3 regions of the Paeniglutamicibacter sp. MACA_103 genome follow, and region 1 is predicted to be linked to each of the others. Evidence: riboswitches for the same ligand, from Rfam matches in the RefSeq annotation. Region 1 holds a riboswitch; each other region holds the start of a gene.

Region 1 (10,227 bases):
GGTCAGCTGCGCGTGGGTGGTGGAGGCCGGGTGGATGACCAACGACCGCACATCACCGAGGTTTGCCACGTGTGAGTGCAGTTCCAGCGCGTCGACGAAACCCTGGCCCGCCACGCTTCCCCCGGCAATCTCGAAGGCGACAATGGCTCCGGTTCCGCGCGGACCGTACTTGCGGCCCCGCTCGAACCACGGGCTGGAGGGGAGCCCCGCGTAGATGACACGCTCAACCTGCGGCTGGGCCTCAAGCCATTGCGCGACCTCCACGGCGTTGGAGACGTGGCGCTCCATGCGCAGAGAGAGCGTTTCCAGGCCCTGGGCGATAAGGAACGCGTTGAACGGTGCAACGGCCGACCCGAGGTCGCGGAGCAACTGCACGCGGGCCTTGAGGATGAAGGCCAGGTTGGCACCCAGGGCACCGTTGACGCCGAGGTCGCGGGCGAACACCAGCCCGTTGTAGGACTCGTCGGGGGTGTTGAAGCCGGGGAACTTTTCCGGATCGGCGGCAAAGTCGAAGTTGCCCGAATCCACAATGACACCGGCGATCGCGGTGCCGTGTCCGCCGAGGTACTTGGTGGCGGAGTGGATCACGATGTCCGCTCCCCACTCGATGGGACGGATCAGGTACGGAGTGGCCAGGGTGTTGTCGACAAGCAGCGGCACACCCGCCTCGTGCGCGATGGCCGAGACGCCTTCGATGTCGAGCACGTCCTGGCGCGGGTTGGAAACCACTTCGCCGAAGAATGCCTTGGTGTTGGGCTTCACCGCTGCGCGCCACCCGTCGAGGTCATCCGGATCGGCAACAAAGGTGACTTCGATGCCCAGCTTGCGCAGGGTGTGCTTGAAGAGGTTCTGCGTTCCCCCATAAAGGCTCGGGCTGGCCACGATGTGGTCGCCGGCCTCGGCGAGGTTCAAGATCGAGAACGTGGTGGCCGCCTGGCCAGAAGCCAGCAACAATGCTCCCACGCCGCCTTCGAGGTTGGCGATGCGCTGCTCCACGGCTTCCTGCGTCGGGTTGCCGATGCGCGTGTAGATCGGTTCCAGCTCGGCCAGGGCAAAGCGTGCTGCGGCGCTTTCGGCGCTCGGGAACACGAACGAGCTGGTTTGGTAGATCGGCAGGGCGCGTGCGCCGGTTGCGGAGTCGGGTTCCTGCCCCACATGGATCTGACGGGTTTCAAAGGACCAGTTGTTAGACATCTCTTCCCCTTCAAGGATTCTAGGGGTATGCCCGAAGCCGACTCCGGCAGAGGCCGTGCCTTGGCTGGGGGCAATCCCGCGCTTGTCCCACGTCTTTTTGACGTAGGGCCTGGTCTTCACCCGGGGCACCCCACCGCGGCGGAGGGTTGCCGTTCAGCAAGCCGGGGCCTTCTGCTGAAACTCATGACCTTGGCAATAAGTCTGGCGCAGGGCTTCATATCTTCGCAACCACGTCTCAAATTGTGACAAGCCGAAAGGCAACCGCACTACCCCGCGGCCGTTTGGGGAAAGCTGCCCCAAAGCAAGTTAGGGCAGCCTAAGTCGAGAGCCAGATCACAAAGTGCCATGATAGGCACATGATGAGGTTGGACCATGTAACTTACGCTTGTGGACCCGACGGCCTCGCGGCAACTGCCGCTCGGATCGGCGAGGCCCTTGGACTCGAATCTGTAAAGGGCGGTGTGCACCCACGTTTTGGTACGCGCAATGTCATCTTCCCGCTGAAGAACAACCAGTACCTGGAAGTTGTCGAGGTCTTGAACCACCCGGCATCGGACAAGGCACCGTTTGGCCAGGCCGTACGGGCCCGTTCCGAACTCGGTGGCGGCTGGATGGGTTGGTGCGTTGCGGTTGATGACCTGGCTCCGGCGGAAGAACGCCTGGGCCGGGGCTCCGTTCCGGGAAACCGGAAATTCCCGGACGGGCAGGAACTGACCTGGCGCCAGATCGGCATCAACGGCCTGATCGCCGATCCGCAGGTTCCGTACCTGCTGCGCTGGGACGACGGGACCGAGGACCTGCACCCGTCAAAGGCACTGGAACCACAGGGCAAGATCTCCTCGATCAGCATTGCCGGCTCCAGCGAACGCGTCGCCGACTGGCTCGGACAGCCCGAGCAGCTGCCCGTTGGCGAGGTCGCTGTTGATTGGCAGGCTCCCAACGGAACGCCGGGAATCCTCTCGGTGACCTTTGAAACGCCCAAGGGTCAAATCACGCTGTAACGACGCAGCGCGAGGAACCACAATCAAGGTGGGGATCGACCGGTTCATCCGGCCGATCCCCACCTTGCTTAATACCTAGTCCGTTCCGCCGACAGCTTCGTCGACGACGTCCAGCAGTTCGTCCTTCAGTATTTCGAAGTGCTTCACCATGATGGACCCGATCGCCATCAACAGTCCGCCGACCAGCAGGACTTGCTGCAGCAGTCCGGTTATCCAGTAGACCAGTTCGGTTCCCGGCAACATCGTGTCGTAGTACCACGGCCAGATCGGATTGCCGATCACGGCCACGATCGCACCGACGGCAGCCAGTACGAAGCCGAGGCGGAGCATCGTTTTGGAACTCAAAAGTTGGGGCATCGTTGCTTCTCGACTTTCTCCACGTTTCCCGGCACTCACCGTCTACCAATGGCAGACAGTTCTCTCGGCCGGTTCCGGCACCTAATCCCGAGGCCGTTCGGGCTGCGCATGCTTGTCTTTTCGGACGGCGGCCACGGCCTCCTCCGCCGAACGAACCACGAAGGAACCGGCCAACAGGAACAGTCCGCCGTAGAAGGCACCTTGCTGGAGCACTGCGGCAAGTCCGCCCACGAATCCCCTCAGCGGGTCGTAGATGTTGCTTTCATTGATCAGCCAGCCCAAGAGCGGCGATGCGACCAGATAAAAGAGGGCTCCCAGAATCCCCAACACCAATCCAACGCGGAACATTTTCTGAGAACTCATGGCCTGGGGCATGTCCAGCTCCTTGGTTGCGGGGCCCTGCCCCGGCAGCGCAGCAAGTTGGTGGCGCGAGCTTTCTGGGGCCTGTCTGCCTTGAGCCTAGCAACGGGCCCCGGAAGCACAAGCTTTCACAAAGAACGTAATCAAACCGTGTTTCAGGAACCCAGCCCGATGGCCGTGCCCACCAGCGCATAGCCGACGAATCCCGCGATATCCAACAACGCATGGGCGATGACCAGCGGCATGACCCTGCCCCGCTTCGAATACACGTAGCCGAAGACCACGCCCATGGCGACGTTTCCGATGAAGGGGCCAATGCCCTGGTAGAGGTGGTAGCTGCCCCGCAGCACGGCACTGGCGAAGATGATCTGCCACTTCCCCCAGCCCAGGCGACCGAGGCGCTCGAAGAGGTACCCGACGACGATGACTTCTTCCAGGATGCCGTGGCGGATCGCGGAGAAGACCAAGACCGGTACAGTCCACCAATAGTCATCCAACGCCGCCGGCACGATGATCGTGGTCAGCCCAAGTGCACGCCCCAACGCGTAGACGCCGAGGGTTCCGATGCCCATGGCCAGAAACAGCCCGGTCCCCCAGCCCAGGTCCCTGAACGGCCGCACCAGGTCGAAGCCGAGCCGGGCAAAGGGGTTGCCCCCGGGAATCCGCCAGAGCAGGTAAAGGACCAGCATCACCGGCACCAGGGCGAAGAAGATGTCCAGCAATTGGTAGGTCAGGTCGAAGTACTGGCGCTGGTTCAGCGAATTGTTCAGCGACGTGGTCTGTGAGCCCAGGGGTGCCCTGGTCATCTTGTCGATGAGGTTCACGATCGCGTAGATGCCCGATTGGCCCAGGGACAAGCCCAGGACGATGAGCAGCTCGATCCTCAGCCCACGGCGGGTCCCGGCGTCTGCCTTCGATCTCCCCGATGCTTCGCTGAACCGGGTGTTCCCCGACGCTTCTGAGCTCATGCCTTCGATCCTACGTGGTGATCCTGTGTACCCACACACCTGTTGACCTGCAAGGATGGATGGGTGACCCGAGAAGCCCTGCCCCGCGAATACAAGCTGGCCACCGCCCTTTATCCGGGGCCGGACTGGAAGGCCGCGCGCGTGGATGAGGGTGGACAATTCCACCTGGTGCTGGTGGCCGAGGGCGAAGCCGTGATGCGGATGAGCCGCACCGCGGAAGCGGCCCGGCAGATGCAACGGCGCGTGGATCTGGTCCAGGCATTGGAGGGCCGTTTCAGCTTCCAGCTGCCCGCCGCGTTGAGCGAGGTCTGGCACGGCGATGGGTGCTCCGCCGTCATCCAGCGCTACGTCCCGGGTGCTCCGCACCTGCCGCACACCGGTGACGCCACCCGCCTGCGCGCCGTGCTCGAGGAGCTCGCGGCCGTCGAGGTCGGGCCGCTTGCCCCGCTGCTGGCCCCGCCCTTTTCCTTCCGGGGCCCGTGGACCGCGCCAAAGATCGAGGCCACCTTGGAGGCCCTGCCCGCGGAGTTGGCCGGGGCCGCGCAGCGGGTCCTGGACGCCCTCCCGGGCTTTGAGGCGGTGGCGCCGGCGCTGGTCCACGGAGACCTCGCCGGCCACAACATGCGTTGGCGCGACGGCGAACTGCTCGGCATCCTCGACTGGGACCTGGCCGCCGCCTGGGACCCGGCGCTGAACACCGCCTACCTTGGCCTGTGGCACGGAGCCCACCTGCTCGAGGACATTGCCCCGAGCCTGGACGTGGCCTGGCGCGCCCGCATCTGGCTCGGAGCCATGTCCCTGGAAAGCGTCTACGACGCCTCGCTGAATCCGGGGCGGGATTCCGCTGCGCTGATCGGGAAGATCCGTCCGCGCCTCATGGCCGCTGCCGAGGCAGCCCGCGGCTAGCGCGCGCCCGGCCTCGATTCGGCAATGATGACGGGAATGCCCGACTCCACCAACTCGCGCTTCTGTTCCTCGGTGATCCCGTCATCGGTGATCAATGCGCTGAACGTCGACCGGGACAGGGTCGCAAAGGCGCTGTGCCCGATCTTCGAGGAGTCGCACACCAGGTAGCTGCGGCGCGCCCGGCGGATCATCAGGTCGTTGATGGAGGCCTCGAACTCGTCCGAGACCGTCGGCCCGATGTTCGCCTCCAGGCCGTTGATGCCCACGAAGGCTACGTCCAAGGTGACCTTTTCCAGCGACTGTTCCGCAAAGGGGCCGACCAGTTCGTAGGACCGCGGGTTCAGCACTCCCCCGGTGACCATCACCTTCACGTGCGTGCGCACCGCCAGCATCGAGGCGATGTTGACGGCGTTGGTCACCACGGTGAAGGTGGTCCGCCCGGAGTCGTTGACCAGCTCGCGGCGCATCCCCAGCTGAGTGGCAATGGCGCTCGAGGTGGTGCCGCCGGAAAGGCCCACCACCATGTCCTGGGTGACCATGGAGGCGGCGAGCACCGCGATGGCATGCTTCTGCACCGCCGCGTCTTCCTTTTGGTAGCGAACCGGCAGGTCGTAGGCCACGGTGTTGGACACCGCTCCGCCGTGGGTGCGCGAGAGCAGCGAGGAGGCGGCCAGCGAGTCCAGGTCCCGGCGTGCGGTGGCGGGCGAGACCTCGAGTTTGTGCACGATGTCGTCGACCTCGATCTTCCCGAACCGGGAAAGCAGTTCGAGGATGGCGTTGAGGCGTTCTTCGCGTTTCACCTTTTCACCCGTCTGTCGTCATGTGGCCGGGTGGGGATCCACCGGCCGATCCGTGGCAAGGAAGCCGTCCGTTGCCCGCGGCCCGGACCACTCGCGGCTTCCGCCGCTGGTGCATCCGGCTCCGCCGAACGGCGGAGGATGAGGTCACCACGGGTTTGGCGAACCGCGCCGCGGCACGGGAACCTACTTTACAGCTCCGGCGGCCAGGCCGCCGATCAGGCGCTTCTCAATGAGCATGAACAGGACGATCACCGGGATGATGGCCACGATCGAGACGCCGAAGACGTACTGCCAGGCCGTGGAGTATTGTCCCACGAACCTGGTCAACGCCACCGACAGCGGCTGGTTCTCCGCGGTGGAGAGGATGACCAGGGAGGCGGCGAATTCGTTCCAGCAGGAGACGAAGGTGAAGATCACCGCGGTGACGATGCCCGGCCAGACCAGCGGCAGGTTGATGCGGAAGAGCACCAGGATCTTTCCGGCCCCATCGATCTGCGCCGCTTCGTCGACCTCCTTGGGAACCGAGGCAAAGAACGAATGCATGATCCACACCGCGAAGGCCAGGTTGAAGGCGGCGTTGATCAGGATCATGGCCAGCCAGGTGTCGTAGAGGTTCATGGCAAGCATCTGCTTGAACAGGCCCGCGGTCAGCACCGCCGGCTGCAGCATCTGGGTGACGATCACCAGGAACATGAAGACCATCTTGCCCGGGAACTTGAAGCGCGCGGTGTAGTAGGCGGCCGGGGTGGCCACCAGCAGCACCAGCAAGGTGGCACATAGGGAGATGACGATGGTGGAGATGAGGTTGAAGGCCACCGGGGTTTCGGGGGTGTCCCACATGGTCAGGTAGTTCGACCACTGCGCCCCTTCCCGCGGCAGGTAGCTTGGCGGGATGGCAAGGATCTCGGCCTGGGTCTTGAGCGACCCAAAGAACATGATCCCGTAGGGAATCAGGAACGCGATGGCGACGAGCAGGCCCACGACCATGCGCCAGATGACGGTTCGGCGGGAGGCACGGTCCTCGGTGATCAGGATCGACATGGGATTCCTAGACCTCCCTCATGGGCTTGACGGTCTTGACGTAGATCGCGACGATCACCAGCACGATCGCGAAGTTCACCACCGAGAGCGCCGAGGAGATGTCCAGCCGGCGGTCGAATTGCAGGACCTTGAAGATGTAGGTCATCAGCGTGTCCGCGCTGTAGCCGGGAATGGATCCGGTGATGATCTTCAGGATCGGCAGGTTGTTGAACACGTTGATGATGTTGATCAGCACGGCCACCGCCAGCGCCCCGCGCAGCTGCGGCAGGATCACGAAGAGGTAGGTTCCCCAGCGGTTCGCCCCGTCCATGCGGGCGGCCTCCAGCGTCTCGTTGGGGATTGCCTGCAGGCCGGCCAGGAGCGTGTAGGTGGTGAACGGGATCGACACGAAGATCGCGACCACGATGGCCACGGCCATCGCCGGGACGGCGTTCTTGGTGAACCCGTACCCCTCGTCCAGGACGCCGATGTCGATGAGGAACTTGTTGAAGATCCCGTAGTTGGGATCCGCCGCGTAGTAGAACACGGTGGTGGTCATGACCACCGATGCCGCCCACGGGACAATGACCGCCATGCGCACCAGGGTCCGCCCGGGGAAGGGCTTGTTCAGGAACTGCGCCAGCGCCAGGGAAATCACCACGGTGAATGCCACCACGACCACCACCCAGACCACGGTGTTCAGCAGGATCCGCGGCAGCGCCGGGTCGGCGAAGACCTTGGAGAAGTTCGCGAAGCCCACGCCCTCGAGGTCGGTGCCGACCTGTGAGATCTTCCGGGTGGAGTTATAGATCATGTACCCGGCGGGGAACACCACGATGGCCAGGATCAACAGGAGCGCCGGGCCGATCCACGGCAGGGCCGCGAGGAACGACCCGCCCTCCCTGGCGGATGTGCGCGCGGACCGGCGCTTCGGGGAGGTTGCGACGCTCATGGCGGGGATCTCCTGCGTTACGGGGGCGGAAAATTGTGTACTTCAACCGCGGGCGGGGCTCCCTCGTTGGAGGTGAGCCCCGCCCGTCTTGGCCGGGTTGAGCCCGGCCCGGTGCACGTGACCGGCGGATGCCGGGGCCTCGTCCGGGGCCGGGGGCGGTGCGGCTAGCTGGCTGCGTCGGCCTTGGCCTGGATTTCCTTCAGGACATCCGCAGCGCTCTTGCCCGTATCGATCTGCCCCATCAACGACTTGAAGGCGCCGTCGGTGGCGTTCCATGCCGGGTTGGTGGTCGGGTAGAAGACCGCGTTGGGCAACATGTCGAGGAACGGCTTGAGCGTTTCGTCGCCTGCCAGCTTCTCGGAGCCGGACTTGGTGGTCGGCAGGAAGCCCTCGGTGGAAACCCAATCGGTGTAGACGTCGGCGGCGAAGAAGTAGTCCATGAACTTCTTGACGGCCGCTGTCTTGGAACCGTCGTTCTTGAATGACATCAGGCGGTCGGCGACGCCAAGGGTTGCCGGCGCACCGGACTTGGTGGCCACCGGCGCGATGCCGTACTCAAGGTCGGGGTTCTCCTTTTCGATCTGGCCAACGGTCTGCGGCAGCCCATAGGCGAAGCCGAGCTTGCCCTGGACGAAGGTGTTGAGCATCGGGGTGCGCTGGGTGGCGCCCGGGTTCTTTTGCGTGGCACCGTCCTTGATCATCTTCTGCATGTACTCGGTGGCTTCGACGTTGGCCGGGGTGTCCACGGCAATGCTGGCGGTGTCGCCGAAGTTGCCGCCGTTGCCGGCGAACCAGATCATCGATTCGCCCTGCGCTTCTTCGCTGCCCAGCGGCATGCCGTAGCCGTCGGCCTTGGTCTTCTCGCTCACGGCCATGGCTGCGTCGTGGAGTTCGTCCCAGGTCTTGGGGACCGAGGAGATCCCGGCTTCCTCCATCAACGTCTTGTTGTAGAAGAGTGCGCGGGCCGAGGCAATCAGCGGCAGGCCATACTGGGTCCCTTCGAGCTTTTCGTTGTCGGCAAACGACGGCTGGAAGTCGGCCACGGTCGCCTCGGAGGCGATGTCGGCGGCCGGGGCCAGCAGGCCCTCGGCGGCGAATTCGGCGAAGGCGCCGCCGTTGTAGATGTCGGGTGCCTTGTTGCCCTGGACCTTCGTCTTCAACACGCTTTCCAGGTTTTCCCAGGACTGGATTTCAAGATTGATCTTCACGTCGGTGTTGGCCGCCTCGAAGTCCTTGATCACGCCCTCCCACAGGGCCTTGGTTCCGGTGGAATAGCTGGGAACCAGCATGTCCAGGGTGGTGACGGCGCCGGGGGCGCCGGACTCGCCGCCCCCGTCCGTGGTGCCGCCGCCGAAACCGCAAGAGGTCAGCAGCAATGCTGCGGCCGCGGCACCGGCAATGAATGTTCCTCGGAGAGTGCGCTTTTTCATCGGTCCTCGCTCCATGTGGTCGGTGTGATCGTTTGGCACTTCACAACGACAAAAATGATGTTATGTGCTTTATTCACAATTAGAACGATCAATAACGCACATCTTCCCTTGATTATGCTGTGACCACGGACACTCAGTCAAGTGGTGGGAAGCCCGAACTCGGGAATTTTCGGCCGTGGACGCGGAAGTCCGGGCAAGGCCTTGTCACCACCGGGTTTCTGCCGCAAGCGCGAGTGGGTGTGGCGGTTCTCCTCCCCGAGCCGCGGACTCGGCAAGGGAGCCAACGCCCCGGAGTGGCAGGAAGCCTGTGGGAATGCGGAACCGAAGGAAATCGGGCGCGGGAGCTACTCGGAGGAGGGGCGCTGGCGCTGCCGTTTCGTTTCCGAACGCCGGCTCTTTGCGGCGAGGCGCCGCTTCTTCGAGCCCCGGGTGGGCTTGGTCGCGCGCCGGCTCGCGGGTTCGGGAGCGAGTCCGGCGGCCACGAGCTCGGAGAGCTTGCGCAGGGCGGTTTCGCGATTGCGAAGTTGGGAGCGTTGTTCGGAGGCCGTCACGGTGAGCACCCCGGCGACGAGGCGACGCTCCAGGCGGGCGGCCAGCATCGTTCGCTGGCTATCGGTGAGCGCCAAGGAGTCCGTGACGCTCCAGAAGAGTTCGACGCGGCTGTCCGAGGTGTTGACGTGTTGGCCGCCGGGCCCGGAGGAACGCGAGAAGCGCCAGCCCAATTCCGCCGAGGGAATCGTAAGCGCGGGCGACACCAACAGATCCATGCATTAAGTGTTGCACGAAGCGGCCAGCGGCGAATTCAGCGTGGCTGCCCGGCGAAAAGGCGCAGCAGCCGAGCGGCTTCGGTGGCCATCGCATCCCGGCCACGGGCCATGTACTTGCGCGAATCGACCACCGAGGGGTTCTCCTCGAGGTATTCGCGGACGGCCCGGGTGAAGAAGCCGTTCAGGTGCGTGGAGACGTTGATCTTGGTCATGCCGGCGTCGATGGCCGCCACGAGGTTTTCGTCGCTGACCCCCGAGGACCCGTGGAGCACCAGTGGCACATCCAGGGCGGCACGGATCCGTGCGATCAGGTCGAGGTCCAGTGCCGCGGAGCGATCGAGCATCGCATGGGAGGAACCCACCGCCACGGCCAGGGCGTCCACGCCGGTGGCACCCACGAAGGATGCCGCCTCCGCGGGATCCGTGCGCACGCCCGGCGCGTGCGCTCCGTCCTTGCCGCCGATCTTGCCGA
Region 2 (7,901 bases), on a different contig from region 1:
AGCGGAAAACATCCCGGGCTTGCCGCACCGTGGCGTCATGTTGATAATGCGTCGAAAACCTCTTCGTCACGCATGTGGCCGCCACAACGTAATGCGTGCCGGCAACCTCCAAGCGCGCAATCGTGGCCGGGCTACGTCACTTCGCGGGCGGCCCTGCCGCTTAAACGGATCGGGCGGTGGCGAACCGGTAGTTCGCCGCGCGGTGGGTGTCCTTGACGCGGTCGCCCTCGCCGAACAGCTTGTGGCGCAGCGAGCCTTCGGTGTATTCGGTCTTGTAGGCGCCGCGGGCCTGCAGCTCGGGAACGACGTACTCGACAATGTCCTCGAAGGTTGCCGGGGTGACGGCGTAGGCCAGGTTGAAGCCGTCGACGTCGGTGTAGTCCACCCAGTCGATGAGCTTCTCGGCAACCTCGGCACCGGAGCCGACGGTGATCGGGCCGAAGCCGCCCACGCCGACCCACTCGGCCAGCTGGCGGATGGTCCACGGGTTGCCGGAATCTCCGCTGGCCTTCTGGAAGGTCTCCACCGAAGACTGGATGGCGTTGGACTTCACGTTCTCGCCGATGACGTCGTCCGGTCCGTATTCGGAGAGGTCCACGCCCATCCAGCCGGAGATCAGCACCTGGGCGCCCTCGATGTCCGCGTAGGACTTGTAGTCCTCGTACTTGGCCTGGGCCAGCTCGGAGGTCTTGTCGGTGATGATGGTCTGCATCGCGAAGATCTTGATGTCGTGGCGGTCGCGGCCTGCGGCTTCGGCGGCGTCGCGGATCTTGGTGACGGTGGCCTTGAGCATCTCGCGGGTCGGGCTGGTGACGAAGACCGACTCGGCGTTGGAGGCGGCGAACTTGATGCCGCGCGATGAAGCACCCGCCTGGTAGATCACCGGGGTGCGCTGGGGGGACGGCTCGGTGATGGCGATGCCCGGGACCTTGAAGTACTTGCCTTCGTGGTTGATCGGGTGGACCTTGGACGGGTCGGTGTAGACGCCGGTTTCCTTGTTGTTCTGCACGGCGTCGTCTTCCCACGAGCCTTCGAGCAGCTTGTAGACGACCTCGAGGTACTCGTCGGCGTGGTTGTAGCGCTCGTCGTGTTCCATCTGGTCTTCCTGGCCCATGTTGCGGGCGGCGGACGGCAGGTAGCCGGTGACGACGTTCCAGCCCACGCGGCCGTTGGTCAGGTGGTCCAGGGTGGCCAGGCGGCGGGCGAAGGCGTACGGGTGCTCATAGGCGGTGCCCGCGGTGACGCCGAAGCCGAGGTTCTCGGTGACCGCGGCCATGGCCGAGACCAGCATCATCGGGTCGTTGACCGGGGCCTGCGCGCCGGTGCGCAGCGGGGTTTCGTTGGTGCCCTTGTAGACGTCGTAGGTGCCCAGCACGTCGGCGAGGAACAGTCCGTCGAACTTGCCCTTTTCCAGCACCTTGGCCAGGTGCGTCCAGTACCCCAGGGTCTTGTACGTCGAGGCCTTGTCGTCCGGGTGGCGCCACAGGCCCGGCGACTGGTGCACCACGCAGTTCATGTCGAAGGCGTTGAAGAGGATCTGGCGTGGGGCGGGAGTCGTGCTCATGTTTGTCCTTCGCGAGGTGTTGGGTTTTTGTGGATCCGGCGTTGCGCGGATCAAGTCGTTCGTTTGGGGCAGCGGGCGGCGTTCTAGGGAACGCCGGTTACCTTGGTTGCGCCCACGTCGCCGATGGCGTTCAGCTGCTGGGGTGCCGTCCCGTTGACCTCGTAGTCGCCGATGATGCGCGACTTGTAGATCGCCGGGTTGTGCGTGGCCACGGTGCGGGCGTTGCGCCAGTGCCGGTCCAGGTTGCAGCCCTTGGCTGTCGCCGAGGCGCCCAGCCCGTCAAAGAGCTTGGTCGCCGCGGAGAGCACCAGTGGCTGGACGACGGCCTGCGCCCGGTCCGCGGCGAGTTCACACACCGCAAACCTCTCGGCCTGGCTGAGCGATGCATCGGCCAGCGCGATCTCGATCTCCGCCACGGCGGCCAGGACGATGGAATCGACCGCGAATGCGGTGCCCGAGATCTCGCCCACCAACTGCAGCACCTGGGGCTCTTCGCGCACCGGAACACCGGTCCCGGTACTGAAGGACCGGGTGCGGGCCTGGACCGACGAGCGGACATCATTGAGCACGGCGCGCGTGATTCCGGCCTGGACCCCGAGCAGCACGAGCTGGAAGATGGCGGATTCCGGGTCGTTGACCTGCTGCTCGTCGGGAAGGATCGTGTCCACCGGGACGTTCTCGAACGTGGTCGAGCCGGTGCCGGTGAGCTGCTGCCCGAATCCGTCCCAGTCGTCGAAGATCTTGACCCCGGAATGCTGGGTGGAGACCACGGCGATCTGCCGGCCTGCGCGTGCGGGGTGGGCCACGGCGACGGCGACCCAGTCCGCGTAGATGGTGCCGGTGCAATAGTATTTCTCGCCATTGAGGATCCAGCGCTCGCCCTGCTTGGCAATGGTGGTGTTGAGGGTGCCCAGCCGGTTTCCGCCGCGTTCGGTGTAGGCATTGCCGACGATCTGCCCGGCAACAATGCGCTCGACCCAGCGGTGCCGCAACGCATCGTCCTGAAGCAGCAACACGGATTCAACGAAGCCGATGTGCGAGCGCCAGAGGTGCGCCACCTGGGAATCGGCCTCGGCCAGCTCAATGAGCAGGCGGAACAAGTCGGACACGCTGGCCCCGTAGCCGCCCTCGGCCACCGGGATGCGCAGGGCCCCGAACCGCACCCGGTTCAGCCAGCCGACCGGCTCGAAGGGCAGGGTCCGGTTGGCGTCGCGCTCGCTGGCCCCGGCGGCAATCTTGGCGAAGACCGGGCGGAAGATCTCGGCCAGCTCGTCATAGTGACCGTTCAGGGGAACGCCCGGAGTGAGCTTGAGCAGGTGCCGGGCGGGGGTGTCCCCGGTAAAGGCGTCGAGGTTGACGGCGCCGAAGATATTGGGGTCCGCTTCGACATCGTGTGTATTGGCAAAGGAATCGACAGGCATGAATTATCTCCATCGGTCCTGGCGTGAGCACCTACCGCCCAATTAAGGGGAGGGGTTGCTGCGGCGTCATGGAGCCAGATCTCTCGGCCGCTCTGGATGGTTGTTGGTCATATTTCTACACGCCCCGGCGAGGCAGTGACAACCCGGTTCGTCACAATTGAAGCCCGCAACACGGGCCGGATGGCCGTGCCGGACCTTGCCGTGCCCACGGGAAAGACCGGGCTCGCGGCATTCTTCGGACCATTCATTCGATGCGATTCCCGAGGTGCGACGCGCCCGCCTTTACGGCCACCCCGCCATACAACCATTGGGACAATGGCGTAACTACGTGGCGCCATCCGGGCACCGCCGCGGCCGGGCGCGCCTGCGGCAGCTCGAAATCCCCTCGGCATTTCGATTCGAAATTTCTCGTCACACGCGAAGATTCTTTGATTGCCAATCCAAGAGAACCATCCCATCGAACGTTCCGTCACATTACGGCGGGTTTGCTCCTGTGACAAGCAATCGACTTTGATGGATGGAACAACCCATCCCGAGCGGCCGAGAGATCTGGCTCTGTAACGCCGCAGCAACCACCGCTTAGCGGTGAAGTGCTAACGCCAGAACCGATGGAGAACAAAATGCCTGAAACCCTTTTGCCCGCGCTCCCTGCCGTTGCCGAGGAAAACTCGTGGAGCGAGGACGAGCGCCTCGCGTTCTGGGATGCCGCGGCGCGTCGCCTGAGCTGGTCCGACCAGTGGCACACCATCCACAGTAGTACCGGCGTGGACCCGGAGGCCCGGCGCGGCCCCGAGCTGCGCTGGTACGAGGGCGGCAAGCTCAACGCCGCCTACAACTGCGTGGACCGCCATGTGGAGGCCGGACGCGGCGACAAGGTCGCCCTGCACTTCGAGGGCGAGCCCGGTGACAGGACCACCGTCACCTACCAGGACCTGCAGGACCGGGTGTCCAAGGCCGCGAACGCGCTCCTGGGACTGGGCATCGGCAAGGGCGACCGCGTGGTCATCTACCTGCCGGTCCTCGTGGAAACCGTTGTCATCACCCTGGCCTGCGCCCGCATCGGTGCGGTGCACTCGCTGGTCTTCGGCGGCTTCTCCTCCGAGGCGCTGAAGTTCCGCGTCGAGGACACCAAGGCAAAGTTGCTGGTCACCACCGACGGCCAGTTCCGCCGCGGAACCGCGGTCCCTGTCAAGGCGCACGCCGACGAGGCGGTCTCCGGGGACAACTCGATCGAGCATGTCCTGGTCATCAACCGGACCGGGCACACCGACATCGCCTGGACCGAGGGCCGCGACGTGTGGTGGCACGAGACAGTCGACACCGCAAGCGCCAAGCACGTCCCCGAGGCCTTCGACGCCGAGACCCCGCTGTTCATCATGTACACCTCCGGGACCACCGGCCAGCCCAAGGGCCTGGTCCACACCACCGGCGGCTACCTGACCCAGGCGTCGTGGAGCCACGAGTTCCTCTTCTCCAACCCCGACCCGGCCAAGCGCGACTCGGATGTCCACTGGTGCACCGCCGACCTGGCCTGGGTCACCGCGCATACCTACGAGATCTACGGTCCGCTGTCCAACGGCGTCACCCAGGTCATCTACGAGGGCGTGCCCAATGCCCCGAACCCGGGCCGCCACTTCGAGATCATTCAGCGCTACAAGGTCACCAGCTACTACACGGCGCCCACCCTGGTGCGTTCGCTGATGGGCTGGTTCCCCGACGGCGTCCCGGCCGACTACGACCTGTCCTCGATCCGCCTGGCCGGCACGGTCGGCGAGGCGGTCAACCCGGAGGCGTGGCGCTGGCTGCGCAGCCAGGTCGGCCGCGACACCGCCGCCGGCATCCCCATGGTCGACACCTGGTGGCAGTCCGAGACCGGGGCCACCATCCTGTCCCCGCGCCAGGACGACACCGCGTTCAAGCCCGGCTGCGGCACGCGCGCGCTTCCCGGCGTGGGCGTGGACATCGTCGACGATGCCGCGGCCACCGTGGGCGCCAACGTCCAGGGCAACATCGTGCTGACCAAGACCGGGCCTTCCATGGCCCGCACGGTCTGGGGAAACCCCGAGCGCTACTACACCTCCTACTGGGAGAAGTACGCGGCCCAGGGCTGGTTCCTGGCCGGGGACGGCGCGCGCTTCGATGAGGACGGGGACATCTGGATCCTGGGCCGCACGGACGACGTCATCAACATCTCCGGGCACCGCCTCTCCACCATCGAGATCGAATCCGCGCTGGTCACCCACCCGGCGGTCGTCGAGGCCGGGGTCTGCCCGACGTCCGACGCCAAGACCGGCCACGCGGCCACCGCGTTCGTGGTGCCCTTCGACAAGTCCGTGGTCGGCACCGACCTCACGGGCGAGGCGCTGGCGAAGCAGCAGGCCCTGGTCACCGAGCTGCGCAACCACGTGGCAACGCAGATCGGGCCCATCGCCAAGCCGCGCGAAATCGTCTTCGTCCCCGACGTGCCCAAGACGCGCTCGGGCAAGATCATGCGCCGGCTGCTGACCCAGCTGTTCGAGGGCAGCACGCTGGGCGACACCACCAGCCTGCAAAACGAGCCCTGCATCGCCCAGATCAAGGACATCTGCGACGCCTAACGCGCCTGCGTGAAATCTCCGCGTCGGCCATGGCACTTCCATGGCCGACGCGCAGACACCTCCCTCAGCCGCCCGCAACCCCTGGGGCTTCGGGCGGCTCCAAGCAGGCAATGGTTCGGCCGAATCGCGGACGCCTCCCGGCCGTCGGCAGGGCCCACGAAATATTTGGTTCAAACCCCCGGCTATCTTGACTCATTCAAAATGAGCGGGAAAATGTTAACCATGACACATCCGGTTGAACTCGAGCAGGTGCTGCGCGAGGCCTCCATGCGCGTGACGCTCCCGCGGGTCGCCGTGCTTGCGGCGGTCTCCGCCAACCCGCATGCAGATACCGATGCCGTCCTCGATGCCGTGCGCCAAGCGCACCCCGCGGTGTCCCACCAGGCCGTCTACGACTCGTTGAGGCTGCTGACCCACCTTGGCATCGTGCGCAAGATCCAGCCGCACGGGCACAACGCCCGCTATGAGACCCGCGTGGGCGACAACCACCACCACTTGGTGTGCCGCTCCTGCGGCACGGTCCTCGACGTGGATTGCGCGGTGGGCGACGCCCCCTGCCTGCACGCCTCCAACGACCACGGGTTCGCCATCGAAGAGGCCGAGGTCATCTACTGGGGATTATGTCCCCGGTGCCAAAACGCGGACTCCTAGACGATCCGGATCCGTACTCGGCCGAAATCCCCTGCAAGACCAACCAATCCCCCCGAACCAACAAAACACCTCAAGAAGGAAGTCATGTCTGAAGCTACAACCGGCAAGTGCCCCGTATTCCACGGTGGCGGCCGCGCCCACCCCACCAGCGGAAATGCCAACTCCGAGTGGTGGCCGAACAAGCTCAACCTGAAGATCCTGGCGAAGAACACCCAGGTCTCCAACCCGCTGGACGAAGACTTCAGCTACACCGCGGCCTTCAACGCCCTCGACCTGGACGCCGTGAAGGCCGACCTCGCCGAGACCATGACCAAGTCGTACGACTGGTGGCCGGCGGACTTCGGCCACTACGGCCCGTTCTTCGTGCGCATGGCCTGGCACTCGGCCGGCACCTACCGCAGCCACGACGGACGCGGCGGCGGCGGCGCGGGCCAGCAGCGCTTCGCCCCGCTCAACTCCTGGCCGGACAACGTCAACCTGGACAAGGCCCGCCGTCTGCTGTGGCCGGTCAAGAAGAAGTACGGCCAGTCCATCTCCTGGGCCGACCTGATGATCCTGGCCGGCAACGTGGCCATGGAGACCATGGGTTTCAAGACCTTCGGCTTTGCCGGCGGCCGCCCGGACGTCTGGGAAGCCGACGACGACGTGTACTGGGGCCCGGAAAAGGTGTGGCTGGACAGCGAGCGCTACACCGGCGAGCGAGAGCTTGACGCCCCGCTGGCCGCGGTCCAGATGGGCCTGATCTACGTCAACCCGGAAGGGCCCGACGGCGTTGCCGATCCACTGGCCTCGGCCATCGACATCCGCGAAACCTTCCGCCGCATGGGCATGGACGACGAGGAGACCGTCGCGCTGATCGCCGGCGGCCACACCTTCGGCAAGACCCACGGCGCCGACGCCGAGTCCTACAAGGGGACCGATCCGGAAGCATCTTCGCTGGAAATGCAGGGCCTGGGCTGGAAGTCCGGCTTCGGAACCGGCCACGGCGATGACACCATCGGCTCGGGCCTGGAGGTCACCTGGACCTACCACCCGACCCGCTGGGACAACGAGTTCTTCCACATCCTCTTCGCCTACGAGTGGGAGAAGTTCGAGTCCCCGGCCGGCGCCCAGCAGTGGCGCCCGAAGGACGGCGGCGGCGCGGACCTGGTCCCGATGGCCCACAACCCGGCCGCCCGCCGCGAGCCGCGCATGCTCACCAGCGACCTGGCGCTGCGCTTCGACCCTGCCTACGGGCAGATCTCCCGCCGCTTCAAGGACAACCAGGAGCAGTTCGCCGAAGCGTACGCCCGCGCCTGGTTCAAGCTGACCCACCGCGACATGGGCCCCAAGTCCCGCTATCTGGGCAAGGAGGTCCCGGCCGAGGACCTGATCTGGCAGGATCCGCTGCCGGCCGCTCCGGCCGTGACCCTGGGGGAAACGGAAATCGCGGCGCTGAAGGCCCTGATCAACGCGTCGGGCCTGAGCGTCCAGCAGCTCGTTTCCACCGCGTGGAAGGCCGCTGCGACCTTCCGCTCCTCGGACAAGCGCGGCGGCGCCAACGGCGGCCGCATCCGCCTTGAGCCGCAGGCTTCCTGGACCGTGAACCAGCCCGAACAGCTGGCGCCGGTCATCGCCAAGCTCGAGGAAATCGTTGCCGAGTTCAACGCCACCTCATTGGTCAAGACC
Region 3 (10,227 bases), on a different contig from region 1:
GAGGAACCGGTGGCGACCACCCAGACGAGCGAGGACGGGTTCTTCGTCGTGGACGTGGTGGACATCCGGCGGGAATCCGAGTCGGTGCTCTCCCTGGGCATTGCCCGCCCGGATGGTCTCGCCCTGCCGGACTGGGGTCCGGGATCGCACGTCGACGTCATGCTCCCCAACGGGCTGCTGCGCCAATACTCCCTGTGTTCCGCCCCCGGGGACCCGCGCTGGCGTTTGGGGGTGTTGCGGGAGCCCGCCGGCCGCGGCGGATCCGCCTACATCCACGACCAACTGAAGCCCGGCGAGCAGCTGCGCGTCAGGAGCCCGCGCAACAACTTCGTGCTCGGGCCCGCAGCCGAATACGTGTTCATCGCCGGCGGCATAGGCATCACGCCCATCCTGCCCATGCTGCGCGCGGCCGAGGCCTCCGGGGTACCGTGGCGCCTTGTCTATCTGGGGCGCAGCCGCAGCTCCATGGCCTTCACCGGCGAACTGGCGCAGTACGGCGAGAAGGTCCACGTGCACGCGGACGATGAGTCCGGGCTCTATCCCCTGGGTGGGCTGCTCGGCGACCCGGCGGCGGGATTCCACGCCTACGTGTGCGGCCCCGGCCCGCTACTGGACTACATCGCCACGCTCACCTCCGGTTGGCAGGACCCCGCACGGTTCCACTTCGAACGCTTTGTCGCCGACCCGACCGCGAGCGCGCCCGCCGCGGGAGACCATGAATTCACCGTGGAGACGACCGAGGGACTTGAAGTGCAGGTTCCGGTGGGCACCAGCATCCTCACCGCACTGGAAGAAGTCGGGGTGCGGGTGCTGAACTCCTGCCGGGAGGGCATCTGCGGGACCTGCGAGACCCCGGTTCTCTCGGGGGAGATCGACCACCGCGATTCGCTGCTCAGCGATCAGGAGCGGGAGGCCGGCGACACCATGATGATCTGCGTGTCGCGCTGCAAGGGCGGGCGCCTGGTGCTGGACATCTAGCACCCTGCCCCCCGGGCGTCAGGCGCGCAGGCGGAAGAACGAACTGCCGACCAGCTCGTGCGCCCCGGGCAGCAGGACCACCAGCAGCTCGGGGTTGAACTGGCCCTCGACGGGCCCGTGGCCCTCCAGGGCCGCCGAGAGCTTGTGCGGGGCCAGCGCCTCCAGCAACCACTCGTCGGGACCGGCACCCACGTGTAGCAGGTCGGTCTCGGCATCGAGGTTGAGCCAGGCGGTGATCCAGTCGCCGGCGAAGCGCGGCAGCGGGTTCGCTGTGGGGGATGAGGTCAGGGTGGGGCTGTACATGAAGTGCACACGTCCTTGGGGTTCGTTGTCCTTGCCCCTCCGCGCGGGATGCGCGACGGGGCCGCTTCGTCATCCGAACCACCCACCGTGCAACTATGGGGTTGGTATCTGGGAAAGGTCGGAGCCTTGCCTTGCGGCAGCCAGAATTCGTGAAGCTGTACCAACCCTACGGCGAAGCGGGGACACTTTGCCAGCGCGGGCGTGCGGGGAGCAACAAACGGTCATCTGTGACGGGGAGTGCCCCTGCCTTCCCGAAAGGGGTTCACTTCACCGTCGGCATCGGCTCCTGCTGGGTGATGCAGTGGATGCCGCCGCCGCGGGCGAAGAGCTCGCGGGCATCGACGCCCACCACCGTGCGCCCCGGGTAGGCGTCGGCAAGGACGGCAAGGGCCTTTTCGTCGTTGGGGTCGTTGAAGGTGCAGGCCACCACGCCGTCGTTGACGACCAGATGGTTGATGTAGCTGTAGTCCACGAACCCCTCGGCGTCGCGCAGCGTCGCCGGTGCCGGGACCTCGATGACGGTGAATTCGCGGCCCTGCGCATCGGTGGCGCCGTGGAAGGATGCGGCGATTTCCCGGCTGACCGCGTAGTCCGGGTGCTCGGGGTCCTCCTGCATGTGCACCAGCACGGTGCCCGGGGAGGGGAGCGTCGCGGCGATGTCCACGTGCCCGCGGGTGCCCAACTCCTCGCTGTCGCGGGTCAGCCCGCGCGGGAGCCAGTGCACCTTGGCCGCGCCCAGGGTGCGCGCGAACTCCGCTTCGACCTCGGCCTTGGTGATGCCGGGGTTGCGCCCGGGATCCAGCTGCACGGTCTCGGTGGCCAGCACCGTGCCCTGCCCGTCCGTGTGGATGCCGCCGCCCTCGTTGACCAGGGTCGAGGCGACGCGGGGCACGCCGGCCCACTCTGCCACCCGCTTGCCGATCAACGCGTCCTTGTCCCAGGCCGCCCAGTCCTGGGCGCCCCAGCCGTTGAACACCCAGTCGATGGCCGCGAGGCCGCCGTCCTCGTCCGTGACGAAGGTCGGTCCGATGTCGCGCATCCATGCGTCGTTGAGTTCGGCCGTGCGGATCTCGATGCGCTCATCGAGGTAGCGTGCGGCAATTTCCACGTCCGCGGGGTCCACCACCATGATGACCGGTGCGAACCCGGCCACCGCGTGGGCCACGTTGGCCCAGGTCGAGCGGGCCGCGTGCGCCTCGGCCTCGGTGTCGCCCAGCGTGTATCCCTCGTGGGGGAAGGCCATCCAGACGCGCTTCTGGGCCGAGGTCTCGGCGGGCATTGACCAGCTCATGATGCGTGCTCCTGCAGGGGTCGGTGGTGCGCGAGGCAACAGGGCCCGGCAAGGGGCACATGGGATCGGCGTCACACTAAATGAATGTCGTTCGTTTATTATGGCGGCTGCGCGAGGCATGCGCAAGGGGTGCCCCGTGAAACGCACCGGGCCCGCCGGCCGGCGATTCCGGCGGCGGGCCCGTGGCTGGGCTGGCGTCCTAGGCCATGGCGCCCTGGAGGTCCGCGGCGCGGACTGTGGGGAAGTCGATGTCGACCGCGGCGGCCTTGTTGTAGAAGTTGGTCAGCGTGTTCAGTGCGACGGCGGCGACGATCTCGCCGATTTCCTCGTCGGTGGCGCCGGCGGTGCGCACCGCGGTGAACTGCTCCTTGGTGACCGCGCCCCGGGTCTCGAGGATGGCGGCGGCGAACTTCAGCACTGCGTCGGTCTTGGGGTCCGCGGCCCGGGCACGGCGGGCGTCGAGGATCTCGTCCTTGCCCAGTCCGGCCTGGTGGGTGCCGGTGTAGGTGTGGACCGAGAGGCAGTAGTCGCAGGCGTTGGCCTGCGCGGTGGTCAGGGCGAGGCGTTCGCGCGTCACGGCGTCCAGGGCGCCGCCGGCCAGAGCGGCGGAGAGGCGGAGGTAGCCCTTGAGTGCGGCGGGGCTGTTGGCCATGGCCTTGGCCATGTTCGGGACGGCCCCCATGGCGCCCTGGACCTGCTTGAGCAGGGTCGCGGCGGTGCCCTCGGCGGTTTCCGGCTGGATGAATTCAATGCGTGACATGTTTGGCTCCTCGGTCGATTGTTCTTACGGTTTGGCTGGCGTCCAAACGTTAGAACGAGTAAAACACAATCTTCTCACGGTTGCAAATCACTGTTACCATAAGAATATGACGTTGATGTATGAAGGGGGCGCGCCCCTGCTGCGCGATGCGCTGGCGCTGGACCTGGCGAACACCCACTATGCGGTGCGCGGCAAGGCGGCCGAGGGCCTGCGGTCCGCGGCCGACCTCGACGCCTGGCTGCATGCACTGATGCCTGAACTGGCGGCGGGGGGCGGCGTCGGCGATCCCGGACAGCGGGACCTGGAGAGGTTCCTCGCACTGCGCTCCGCGGTGCGCGGGGTGTCCGCCACGCTGGTCTCCGGGGAACCCGTGTCGCCGGGCGACGCCGCCGCCGTCAATGCCGCAGCGCAGGCCGCCCCGTCCTGTCCGCAGCTGGAGCTGGGCCCCGACGGGACGCTCGCCGCGGGGGAGCTCACCGCCGCACCGGTGCTGGATGTGGCGCTGGCCGCGCTGGCGGCAGACGCCGTCGGGCTGTTCACCGGCGAACGGGCCGCGCGCCTGCGCGCCTGCCAGGCCCCGGGGTGCCCGCTCTTCTTCCTCAAGGACCACCCGCGGCGCGAATGGTGCTCCCCGGCCTGCGGCGCGCGCGTCCGCTCCTCGCGGGCCTACCGGAAGCGGACCGCCGCCTCCGCCTAGCGGGTCCGAAGCGATCCGCCGCCGGTTGCCGCGTCCGTGGCGCGGGGAGCCCCCGGGCATAGGCTGGAACCATTGCCGGCCCACCACCTTGCGGAGGAACCCCATGCGCGCCACCCTGATCCACGGACCGCGGGACATCCGCGTCGAGGACTGCCCAGAGCCCACCCTGCTCGCCGACACCGACGCCATCGTGCGCGTCACCGCCGCCTGCGTGTGCGGCTCGGACCTGTGGCCCTACCGCGGAGTCAGCCAAACGCCCAGGCCCCGGCGCATCGGCCACGAATTCATCGGCCGTATTGCCGCGGTCGGCGAAGGGGTTTCAACGCTGGCAGTGGGCGACTTCGTGGTGGCCCCGTGGGCCAACAGCTGCGGCACCTGCCCGCCGTGCCGCGACGGCGTCCAGGTCGCCTGCGAACACCGTGCCCACTGGGGCGGCGCCGACGAATTCGGCCTGCCCGTGGACGGCGGACAGGGCGAGGCGGTGCGGGTGCCCAACGCGGACGGCACGCTCGTCGCGGTGCCGGGGGTCACCGAGCCCGACGAGGCGCTGTCCAAGTCGCTGCTGGCGCTCTCCGACGTGATGGGCACCGGGCACCATGCCGCACTGGGGGCCCGTGTGGCTCCGGGCCGCAGCGTGGTGGTCGTCGGCGACGGGGCCGTGGGGCTCTGCGGGGTGCTCGCGGCCAGGCGGCTGGGTGCCACGCGCATCATCGCCATGTCCCGGCATGCGGACCGCGCGGCCCTGGCCAGGGAATTCGGGGCCACCGACGTGGTCGCCGAACGCGGTGCCGAGGCGGCGGCCAGGGTGCGCGAACTGCTCGGGGGAGTGCTGGCGGACTCGGTGCTCGAGTGCGTGGGCACCGCCGAATCCATGGACCAGGCGCTGCGCTGCACCCGGCCCGGTGGGGCGCTGGGCTTCGTGGGCGTCCCGCACGGGGACGACCCGCTGCCGATCTCCGTGCTTTTTTCCAAGAACATCTCGGTGGCCGGCGGGGCCGCCAGCACCCGGGCCTACCTGCCCGAACTGCTCACCGACGTGCTGGCCGGAAGCATCAACCCGGGCCTGGTCTTCGACGCTGTCATGGACCTCGAGCGGGCACCGGAGGCCTACGCGGCCATGGACGGGCGCCGCGCCATCAAGGTGATGCTCATTCCGTAACGTAACGGCCCGCAGCGGCCGTATATTTGTTTGTGAGCTGCGTGGCAAATATCATACTTATTGGTTCATTTGGCGATCGCTACGCGAGGTCAATACCTGCCGGCCCAAAACGCCGCGGGGGAACCCGATGATTTTCGGCCTTCTGGGCCGGTTGCACACCTCAAAGGAGCGGTATGTCTGTCACCAACCCCGCGTCGCGCCAGCTTGGCGACGATACGGTCGATCCGTACGCGTTGGATCCGGCCTCGATCCAGGATCCGCCCACCCGCTGGCGGGACCGGTTCAAGTTCCTGGGCCCCGGCATGATCACCTCGGCCGCCGTCGTCGGATCCGGCGAGCTGCTCACCGCCACGACGCTCGGTGCCAAGGCCGGCTTCATGCTGCTGTGGCTGGTGCTGGCCTCCACCTTCATCAAGGTCTGGGTGCAGATCGAATTGGGCCGCTGGTCCATCTCCACCGGCAAGGTCGCGGTGACCGGCTACGACGAGGTCCCGCCGCGGATCGGCAAGCGCGGCTGGATGGCCTGGCTCATCCTGTTGATGTTCGTGCAGTTCCTCACCAGCCAGGCCGGCGTCATCACCGCCTCGGCCTTCGCGTTCTCCTCGCTGCTGCCCATCGGGCCGGACCCGTACTCGTTCCTCTCCATCGGATCCTGGGTGGCCATCCTGGTGGTCATCGCCATCGCGATCCACCTGGGCAACAAGTACGTCGTGGTCGAGGGCATCTCCACGGTGCTGGTCTTCCTGGTGACGATCTTCGCCGTGGTGATGGTCTTCGCCATCCAGGGCACCGAGTTCAGCTGGAACGCCGGGGACTTGGCCGAGGGCATGCGCTTCCAGATTGCGCTGGGCTCCATGGGCGTGGCCCTGTCGATGTTCGGACTCACCGGTGTGGGCGCCGGCGAGATCACCGCCTACACCTACTGGTGCGTGGAAAAGGGCTACGCGGCCTGGACCGGACCGAACGACGGCTCCGAGGCCTGGGTCAAGCGCGCCCGCGGCTGGATCTCCGTGATGAAGCTCGACGCCTGGGTCTCCTGGGTCGTCTACACCGTGTCCACCGCCGCCCTGTACATGCTCGGCGCCGCGGTGCTGCACCCGCAGGGACTGGAGCCCAAGGGCGACGAAGTCATGACGACGATCTCGTCCATCTTCTCCACCACCGTCGGCCAATGGGGCGCCGTGGTGTTCCTGGTCGGCGCCGGCGTCGCCCTGTTCAAGACCATCATCGCCAACGTCCCCTCCCTGGGCCGCCAGGTCGGCAACACCTTGGCGGTGTTCGGTGCCTTCGACTGGAACAACCGCAAGCAGCGCGACCGCTGGATGCGCGTGATCATGATCGTGCTGCCCATCGTCTGGGGCTTGTTCGGCACCGTCGTCTCCTCCCCGCTGGCCCTGGTGGTCTTCGCAGGGATCCTCAACGCCATCTTCCTGATGGGTGTTGCCGCGGCAACCATCTACCTCTCGCACAAGCAGACCGACCCGCGCGTCAAGGACGGCAAGGCGTTCACCGCGATGCTCATCCTCTCCGCCGTGGCCGTCTTCTTCGTCGGCGTCATGGGTCTGGTCAACACGTTCTAGGGCGCCGCACGGCGCAGTATAAAGGAGTACCTTCGCATGCAGGCAGTAGTTGTGCACGGCAAGGACGACCTGCGGGTCGAGGACATCGCGGACCCCGTCTGCGGCGACAGCGAGGTCCTGGTGGCCATCCAATGGGGCGGGATCTGCGGTTCGGACATCGCCTACTGGAAGTCCGGGACCTCGGGCACCGCGGTGCTCAAGGCCCCGCTGGTGCTGGGCCACGAGGTCTCCGGAACGGTCGCCGAAATCGGTGCCGACGCCGCGGCAGCACTGGCCGAGCGCGGGATCCAGGTCGGCACCCCGGTGACGATCCACCCCGCGACCCTCGTCGGCGAGCACCAGGTGCCCGCCGAAACCGCCGGGCGCACCAACCTCTGGCCCGAGGTGCGCTACTTCGGCTCCGCGGCGTTCGAGCCCCACGAGCAGGGCGGCTTCAGCCGCTTCCGCGCGGTGCGACCGGACCAGCTGCGCGTGGTCCCCGCCGGGGTCTCGCTCAAGGAAGCCGCGCTGGCCGAGCCCTTCGCCGTGGCGCTGCATGCGGTGTCCCGGGCCGGGGACGTGGCAGGGAAGACCGTGCTGGTCAACGGCGCCGGCCCGATCGGCGCGCTGGCCGTTGCGGCGGCCAAGGCCGGCGGCGCCGCGCGCGTGATCGCCGCGGACCTCTCCGACGCGGCCCTGGACATCGCCGTGCGGATGGGCGCCGACGAGACCGTGAACCCGGCCGCCGGCGGCGTGCTGCCCCGTGACGTCGACGTGGCCATCGAGGCCTCCGGCGCCCCGCGGGCCCTGGGCGGCGTCATCGCCGCGGTGCGCCGCGGCGGGGTGCTGGTGCAGGTCGGGAACCTGCCCGCCGGGGAAATCTCCGCGGCGCTGGGCAACATCGTGACCCGCGAGATCGACTACCGCGGCTCCTACCGCTTCGTCGAGGAGATCACCGAGGCACTGGAACTCATGGCCGCCGGCGTCGACGTCTCCCCGCTGATGACCCACGAGGTCACGCTCACCGAGGCGGTGGAGGGGTTCGCGCTGGCCGCCGACCGCACCTCGGGCTCCTCGAAGGTCATGATCCGGCTGGACTAAGGCGGCCCCGGACCGCCGAAGATGCGGGTTTCGGCGGGGTTTTCCCGCGGCACCGGGTGCTCCGGGGCCGGCGCCCGCGTAACGTGTGGGGGAACTCTCTTTCCGGGCCGGGCGGCCCGGCACGGCGCGGATCGCGTAGCCGGAGGTGGGCCCGGAATTGCGTTTCCGGGCCACCGGGTCTTGCGATCGTGATCATTTTGTGACATTTGCCGAAGTGTATTAGCGTTGGATTGCGATGCCAGCTTTTACTGAAACACCTGTCCGAGGATCGTCCGCCGCAACAAGTGAACCAGTATTCGTCGACCCGTCGGGCCGACGACTCCAGCGTGTCAAGAAGATCGGCGCGGCGGCCATCGGTCTGATGTCGGTGTATGTGCTGCTGATCCTGTTCGCGTTCCTCGGCGGCTCCACGGTTGCTGCACCGGCCCTGCCCCCGAATCCCGGAGCCGCGGCCGCCGGTCCGGAGGCCGCGAGTTCTCCGCGCCCCACGCCGTCTCCGTCGAGCCACGAGGCGGCACCGGCCGCCGCCACCTCCGGAACAAACGGCTCCGGCCCGAGTGCGGAGGTTCGGAGCACTGGCGCCGCCCAGGGCTCCGCCGAGACCGAGACCGCCGCCGGCCCTGCGGAAACCCCGGGCGCCGAGGCGGGGACCAGCGCCGCGCCCACGAGCGCCGCTCCCGCCAGCGCGGAACCCGCCAGCGCGGAGCCCACGAGCGCGGAACCGAGCCCCGGCAGCGAGCCGACGGCCCCCGGAAAGAGCGCCACGGCACCGGGCCGAAGCACCACCGCCCCGGGCCATGACGCCACCGGCCCGGCCAAACCCACGCAGACGGCCCGCCCATGAGTTCGGCACGCAGGGCCGCGCGCACCGGTGGCATCGGGACGCACTGGGTGCTCATGGCGGCCATCCTGCTGACGCTGGGGCTGTCATTGGCCGTGCAGGGCTACATGAACCACCTCTCCGGCATCGGCGACGTCCCCGCACCGGCGAGCCGCGGGACCGGAAACGTCCCCGGGGCGGTCTCGGAAGGCGGCCCCATCGTGGACCCCCGCGGGGACGGCGTCCGCACGGCGACCCCGGCCGACCACTCGGTGGCCCTGACGTTCGACGACGGTCCGGACCCGGTGTGGACGCCGAAGATCCTCGACGTCCTGCGTGAACACGGCACCCATGCCACCTTCTTCGTCACCGGCACCGCGGCGATCAAGCACCCCGAGCTCATCCGGCGGATGGAGGCCGAGGGCCACGAGATCGGGATCCAGACACTCACGCACACCGACCTCGCCACCGCCCCCTCGTGGAGGCGCCAACTCGAGGTCCGGGGCGCCCAGAAGGTGGTTGCCGGGATCACGGGGCACTCGCCGTCCCTGCTGCGCCCGCCGCACCTCTCGGGCAACGCCGCCATCACCGACGCGCAATGGGCGGCCATGGACGCGGCCGCCGACGACGAGGGGGTCCTCACGGTCCTGAGCACCGTCAACAGCGGCGACAAGATCAGCCCGGGAGCGGACGTGATCACGGGCCTGATGATGCAACAGGGCAAGAGCGGGCAAGTCGTCCTGATGCACGACGGCGGGGGCAACAGGTCCCAGACCGTCGAGGCGCTGTCCTCGGCCCTTGGCAAGCAGGAGAAGTCCGGCCACCGCTTCACCACGGTCGGCGACTCGATCGGGGTGGACAGCACCCGGGAGGCTTCCGTTGTCGACACCCTCATCGGCAAGGCCTTCATCTGGGGGATCCGGTTCACCGATGCCGTCGTCGTGGCCATCTCCTGGGCGCTCGTGGCCGCCGGAGTGGTGACGCTCATGCGCGTCGTCCTGGTGATGATCGTGGCCGCCCGGCACCGCCGGGCCGAGCGGCGCAAGCGCGAGGCAGAGCGGGACCGCGGCTTCTTCGAGCACCCGATGCGCACCGAGGTTTTGGAGCCGGTCAGCGTGATCGTTCCGGCCTACAACGAAGCCGCCGGCATCGAGGCGGCCGTGCGCTCCATCGCAGCCTCGAGCCACCCGGTGCAGGTCATCGTCGTCGACGACGGGTCCACGGACGACACCGCCGACATCGTCGAGGCGCTCGGACTGCCGAACGTCGAACTCATCCGCAAGGAGAACGGCGGGAAGCCCTCGGCGCTGAACGCCGGCATCGCCGCGGCCAGGCACGACATCGTGGTGATGGTCGACGGCGACACCGTCTTCGAGCTCGACACCGTCCAGGTCCTCATCCAGCGTTTCGCCGATCCGCGGGTGGGCGCCATCTCCGGCAACACCAAGATCGCCAACCGCGGCGGCATCCTCGGCGCGTGGCAGCACATCGAATACGTCGTCGGGTTCAACCTGGACCGCCGGCTGTTCGACGTCGCCGAATGCATGCCCACGGTCCCC

The links. A riboswitch is a leader RNA that binds a small molecule or an ion and turns the genes downstream of it on or off. The one in region 1 is predicted to bind S-adenosylmethionine.
Region 2: it holds a riboswitch for S-adenosylmethionine, as region 1 does, so the genes downstream of both, acs (acetate--CoA ligase) here and ACIPVK_RS15010 (bifunctional o-acetylhomoserine/o-acetylserine sulfhydrylase) in region 1, are expected to answer to the same signal.
Region 3: it holds a riboswitch for S-adenosylmethionine, as region 1 does, so the genes downstream of both, ACIPVK_RS06865 (hypothetical protein) here and ACIPVK_RS15010 (bifunctional o-acetylhomoserine/o-acetylserine sulfhydrylase) in region 1, are expected to answer to the same signal.

What each region holds. Positions count from the first base shown of each region.
Region 1 covers NZ_JBIXLN010000032.1:2,783-13,009, forward strand. The annotation lists gene ACIPVK_RS15010 (bifunctional o-acetylhomoserine/o-acetylserine sulfhydrylase) at 1-1,194, opposite strand, end outside; SAM riboswitch class IV at 1,268-1,383, opposite strand; gene ACIPVK_RS15015 (VOC family protein) at 1,551-2,195, shown strand; gene ACIPVK_RS15020 (hypothetical protein) at 2,271-2,540, opposite strand; gene ACIPVK_RS15025 (hypothetical protein) at 2,634-2,927, opposite strand; gene ACIPVK_RS15030 (CPBP family intramembrane glutamic endopeptidase) at 3,068-3,880, opposite strand; gene ACIPVK_RS15035 (phosphotransferase family protein) at 3,944-4,786, shown strand; gene ACIPVK_RS15040 (DeoR/GlpR family DNA-binding transcription regulator) at 4,783-5,586, opposite strand; gene ACIPVK_RS15045 (carbohydrate ABC transporter permease) at 5,770-6,627, opposite strand; gene ACIPVK_RS15050 (carbohydrate ABC transporter permease) at 6,635-7,558, opposite strand; gene ACIPVK_RS15055 (extracellular solute-binding protein) at 7,723-8,988, opposite strand; gene arfB (alternative ribosome rescue aminoacyl-tRNA hydrolase ArfB) at 9,333-9,755, opposite strand; gene ACIPVK_RS15065 (ketose-bisphosphate aldolase) at 9,791-10,227, opposite strand, start outside.
Region 2 covers NZ_JBIXLN010000062.1:9,599-17,499, forward strand. The annotation lists gene ACIPVK_RS19970 (LLM class flavin-dependent oxidoreductase) at 161-1,564, opposite strand; gene ACIPVK_RS19975 (acyl-CoA dehydrogenase family protein) at 1,648-2,985, opposite strand; SAM riboswitch class I at 2,992-3,088, opposite strand; SAM riboswitch class I at 3,510-3,600, shown strand; gene acs (acetate--CoA ligase) at 3,606-5,582, shown strand; gene ACIPVK_RS19985 (Fur family transcriptional regulator) at 5,805-6,233, shown strand; gene katG (catalase/peroxidase HPI) at 6,318-7,901, shown strand, end outside.
Region 3 covers NZ_JBIXLN010000010.1:81,778-92,004, forward strand. The annotation lists gene ACIPVK_RS06860 (PDR/VanB family oxidoreductase) at 1-978, shown strand, start outside; gene ACIPVK_RS06865 (hypothetical protein) at 997-1,281, opposite strand; SAM riboswitch class IV at 1,304-1,436, opposite strand; gene ACIPVK_RS06870 (agmatine/peptidylarginine deiminase) at 1,544-2,572, opposite strand; gene ACIPVK_RS06875 (carboxymuconolactone decarboxylase family protein) at 2,772-3,332, opposite strand; gene ACIPVK_RS06880 (CGNR zinc finger domain-containing protein) at 3,448-4,029, shown strand; gene ACIPVK_RS06885 (zinc-dependent alcohol dehydrogenase family protein) at 4,133-5,188, shown strand; gene ACIPVK_RS06890 (Nramp family divalent metal transporter) at 5,362-6,768, shown strand; gene ACIPVK_RS06895 (L-idonate 5-dehydrogenase) at 6,805-7,848, shown strand; gene ACIPVK_RS06900 (hypothetical protein) at 8,084-8,692, shown strand; gene ACIPVK_RS06905 (bifunctional polysaccharide deacetylase/glycosyltransferase family 2 protein) at 8,689-10,227, shown strand, end outside.